2 regions of the Clostridium sartagoforme genome follow, and region 2 is predicted to be linked to the other one. Evidence: riboswitches for the same ligand, from Rfam matches in the RefSeq annotation. Region 2 holds a riboswitch; the other holds the start of a gene.
What was found. Region 2 has a riboswitch for FMN ahead of ABDZ60_RS10505 (ECF transporter S component). Riboswitches for the same ligand answer to the same signal wherever they lie in the genome.
Positions count from the first base shown of each region.

Region 1: it holds a riboswitch for FMN, as region 2 does, so the genes downstream of both, ribD (bifunctional diaminohydroxyphosphoribosylaminopyrimidine deaminase/5-amino-6-(5-phosphoribosylamino)uracil reductase RibD) here and ABDZ60_RS10505 (ECF transporter S component) in region 2, are expected to answer to the same signal.

Region 1 is NZ_BAAACH010000032.1:8,888-11,370, forward strand. It holds gene ABDZ60_RS12215 (DMT family transporter) at 1-842, shown strand, start outside; FMN riboswitch at 1,083-1,198, shown strand; gene ribD (bifunctional diaminohydroxyphosphoribosylaminopyrimidine deaminase/5-amino-6-(5-phosphoribosylamino)uracil reductase RibD) at 1,415-2,483, shown strand, end outside.
Region 2 is NZ_BAAACH010000022.1:70,865-73,347, reverse strand. It holds gene ABDZ60_RS10510 (Tex family protein) at 1-697, shown strand, start outside; FMN riboswitch at 793-911, shown strand; gene ABDZ60_RS10505 (ECF transporter S component) at 1,128-1,730, shown strand; gene ABDZ60_RS10500 (diguanylate cyclase domain-containing protein) at 1,772-2,483, opposite strand, start outside.

The sequences.
Region 1 (2,483 bases), on a different contig from region 2:
CAAACATAACATATAAATTAGGGAATAATTCTTTATCTATGACCTTTTTTAGAAATTTACTTGCTATTCCGATTTTATTTTTTATATTAAAACACAAAAAAATTTCTTTAAGAACTGAAAAGAAAGAAGTAAAGAATATATTTATTCTTAGTTTAATAGGCGTTGCTTTAACTACAGCCTTATTATATAGTTCTTACTCATATATTGGAGTAGGAGCAGCTACAACATTGCATTTTATGTATCCAATTTTTGTAGCAGTAACATGCAAATTATTTTTTAAAGAAAGTTTAGGTAAAAGTAAGGTTTTAGCTTTGATAATTTCATTACTTGGTGTATTACTTTTTATGGATATGAAAAATGGTAGTAATATATTAGGAGCATTAATGGCTTTAATATCAGGAATAACTTATGCTTTTTATATAGTATATCTTGAAAAGCAAGAGTTAGTAAAAATAAATCCCTATAAATTATCTTTTTATATAGTTTCTTTTACTTCCGTTGAAATGATAATAGGTAATATTTTGGGTAGATATATAAGATTTAATCTTTCTTTAAAAGTTTATGTTCTAATGATAATTATCTCATTATTAACATCAGTAGTAGCTATTATACTATTTCAGTTAGGTGTATCAATTATAGGGGCTACGTCTGCTGCAATATTCTCCTTATTTGAACCAATAACTAGTATAATTAGTGGATTATTATTATTTAATGAAACTCTAAGCATAAAAAAGGTTTTAGGATGTATAGTTATTTTTATAGCAGTTAGTTATTTGGCATTAGAATCAAAATTAAAAGATCAGAACAATAATGAAATAAATAGCGAATATTTAGACGTATAAAATATATCTTGTGTATTATATTTTTTCTTTAAAAAAGAGAGAAGGATATCATATGAGATAATAATGTATAAATTTATATTAAAACACTTAAAAGTGGAATATTAAGATCTATTAAATTTAATAGATGAGTGTACGAATAAAGAGAAAATAATTGAATATTAAACTATATAGATTTAATTTTTATAAAACTTATTGTTGACAATAAATAGAAATGATAATAAAATAACAATATAAAATTGAATAAATCTTCAGGGCAGGGTGAAATTCCCTACCGGCGGTAAAGCCCGCGAGCTATTTTAGCATGATTCGGTGAAACTCCGAGGCCGACAGTAAAGTCTGGATGGAAGAAGATAATGTATTTAAGTGATTTTTATTTATAATTACTTTTGTTTGTTATACTGTTATATTAGCTCTGAAATATTTTTATATTTCAGAGTTTTTTAATAATATTTTTTATGCAAAATAAAAAGTTTTTATTTATATTGATTATTTATGTTATTGTGTTTTAATGCTCTGGGGATAGATTTACTCAGAGCATTTTTGCTTTATAAATAAAGAGAAGGAGTTAAAAGATGGATGAAAAGTACATGCAATTAGCTATTGAATTAGCTAAGAAAGGAAAAGGTAAGGTTAACCCTAATCCATTAGTTGGAGCTGTTATTGTAAAAAATGGGAAAATAATAGGGCAAGGATATCATAGAAATTATGGTGGAAATCATGCTGAAATAGAAGCCATAAATAATTCAAGTGAAAGTGTTGAGGACTCAACTATATATGTAACATTAGAGCCTTGCTTTCATTATGGTAAAACGCCTCCTTGTGTAGATAAATTAATTTCTTCCAAAGTTTCTAGAGTTGTAATAGGAAGTTTAGATCCGAATCCATTAGTTTCTGGGCAAAGTATTAGAAAATTAAAACACGCTAAAATTGAAGTTAAGATTGGAGTACTAGAAAAAAAATGTTTAAAGCTAAATGAAGTTTTTATTAAATATATAAAAACTAAAAAACCTTATGTTGTTTTAAAATCTGCTATTTCTTTAGATGGAAAGATAGCAACTAGAACTGGAGAATCTAAATGGATAACTGGAGAATTATCAAGATTAAAAGTGCACGGACTAAGAAATGAGTTAAGTGGAATTATGGTTGGAATAAATACAGTACTTATGGATGATCCAACTTTAACTTGTAATATTAAAGGTCGAAGAAATCCTATAAGAATTATAGTTGATAGTAATCTTAAAATTCCAATAGATTCTAAAATATTAAAAACCTCAAGCAATTATAAAACAATAATAGCAACTACAGAAAAATCAGATATAAATAAAAGGAATATAATAATAAATCTTGGAGCTAAGGTGTTAATAACAAAATCATTAAATAATAAAGTAGATCTAAATGATTTAATGTTAAAACTAGGAGAAATTGAAATAGATAGCATTCTTTTAGAAGGCGGGGGAGAATTGAATTACTCTGCACTAAAAGCTGGAATAGTCGATAAAGTGATGATATTTGTTGCTCCTAAAATAATAGGTGGAATAGATTCTAAAACTTGTATTGAGGGAGAGGGAATAGACTTATTGAGTAAAGCTTATAAAGTTACTGATTTAAAAGCTAAACTTCTAGATGAAGATATATTACTAA
Region 2 (2,483 bases):
AAATATTGCAACACCAGCATTACTTACTCATGTGGCAGGCATAAATTCAAGTATTGCAAATAATATAGTAAATTATAGAGATGAAGTTGGCGGCTTTAAAACCAGAAAAGAATTATTAAAAGTAAAAAGACTTGGGCAAAAAGCTTACGAGCAATGTGCAGGGTTCTTAAGAGTTATGGAGAGTAATGAACCTTTAGATAACACCTCAGTTCATCCTGAATCTTATGAAGCAGCAAGAAAGTTAATTAAATTATTAGGATATACCAAAGAGGATTTAAAAGAAAATAATCTTAAGGATATAGATGAAAGAGTAAAAGATAAAGGCCTTTCAAGTCTTTCTAAGGAATTAGAAGTTGGAGAACTTACACTTTTAGATATAATAAAAGAACTTAAAAAGCCAGGTCGTGATCCAAGAGAAGAAATGCCAAAACCTATTTTAAAAACAGGAGTAATGGATTTAAAGGATTTATCAGAAGGTATGATACTTATGGGAACAGTAAGAAATGTATCTGATTTTGGAGCTTTTGTTGATATTGGAGTTCATCAAGATGGACTTGTTCATAAAAGTCAAATGGCGGATAGATTTGTAAAACACCCATTAGATATAGTTAAGGTTGGAGACATAGTAAAAGTTAGAATTTTAGAAGTAGATAGTAAGAGGAATAGAATTTCACTGTCAATGAAAAATGTTAACTAGTTATTTTGCTTCGCAAAATATTACAATTGTTAAAAAAACTACTTGCAAAAATCAATATATGGACATATAATATAAGTGTAATAATAATATAAATAAATTATCTTCAGGGCGGGGCGTAATTCCCCACCGGCGGTATAGCCCGCGAGCTAAAGTTTTAGCATGATTCGGTGAAACTCCGAGGCCGACAGTATAGTCTGGATGAAAGAAGGTAAGTGGTTAGATATTGCTTAATTTTTATTTTTAAGCACATCTTATTTCTTATGGATTTTAAGCCCTGATATATTTTAGTATATCAGGGATTTTTTATTTATTAGTATTAAATCTGCTAAGAAAAGGATGAGTAAGTTAGTAAAATAATAATTAAACTAATGTCATAGTTATTTAAATCTAACCCATTGCCCCAGGGGATAGACTTTTGGGAGGAGAAAAAATGAACAATCAACAAAACAAAAACCTAAACAAATTTATTAAAATATCACTTTTAGGTGCAATAGCAGTAGTGCTTATGTACTTTGACTTTCCAATACCATTTTTACCATTTCCATGGCTTAAAATTGACTTAAGCGATATTCCAGCACTTATGGGAGCATTTGCTTTTGGCCCAATGGCAGGTATTGTTGTAGAATTACTAAAGAATTTATTAATCTTAATAGTTAAAGGAACAGGAACAGGTTTTGTAGGAGAAATAGCTAATTTTATAGTGGGAGTTTCTCTAGTAGCTCCAGCAGCGTGGGTTTATCATAGAAATAAGAGTAGAAAAAATGCACTACTTGGAATGATATTAGGAACATTATCAATAGAAATTATAGGAATATTAGCAAATGTATATTTATTACTTCCAGCATTTGGGATGAATATGGTTAAAGATGAATTAATTCAATATGTTACTGTGGGATTATTACCTTTTAATGGAGTAAAAGCTATATTGGTATGTGCAATAACATATATATTATATAAGAGGGTTTCAGTAGCAATTTTTAAAGTAGATTCAAATTTTGATAATTCTAGAAAAAGTAAACTAAATTCAATATAAAAATTAAAGCTAACTATTATATTTTTAATAGTTAGCTTTAATTATATTTTAGGAGTTTTTTTTAAGTACTTATTTTGATACATTTTATTATCTATATGATCAAAAAAATCGTAAATGTCATTAAAATCATTGGAATATATACAATAGGAATAACTAAATTTTATAGGATATTTGTTAACAGAATTATAAACTTCGGTAATAATATTTAAGAATCTTATATGACTTATAATTTCTTCATTAGAAGTATTTTCTATAATTATTATAAACTCGTCCCCGCCCATTCTGATAATTTTAGATTTTTTTTTAAAAGCTTTATTTAAAAGTAGTACAAAGTTCTTTAAGACATCATCACCAACTTTATGGCCATAAGTATCATTTATACTTTTAAATTCATCTAAATCTATATTAATTGCGCCTAGTTTAGATAAATTCATTGTAAATTTATTTGTTTTAGAAACAAAACTGTTAAAGAAATTTCTATTAAAGGCACCAGTTAATGGATCTGTTTCAAATAATTCTTGCTGAAGTAATATATAAGAAAATATAAGTACTGTAGTTATACTTCCCCAAGTTAACAAGAGTTCAGGAATAAACAATTCCAGTACAGAAGCAGTAAAAGGGAATATATACATAATGCTTATAAAAATATATATATCATTAGGAATAGTATGTTTATGTTTTACTAAAAATATATATATGCTTATATAATAAAAAGTGCCTATTAAAAAGGGAATTATTGAAAATTTTTCATTT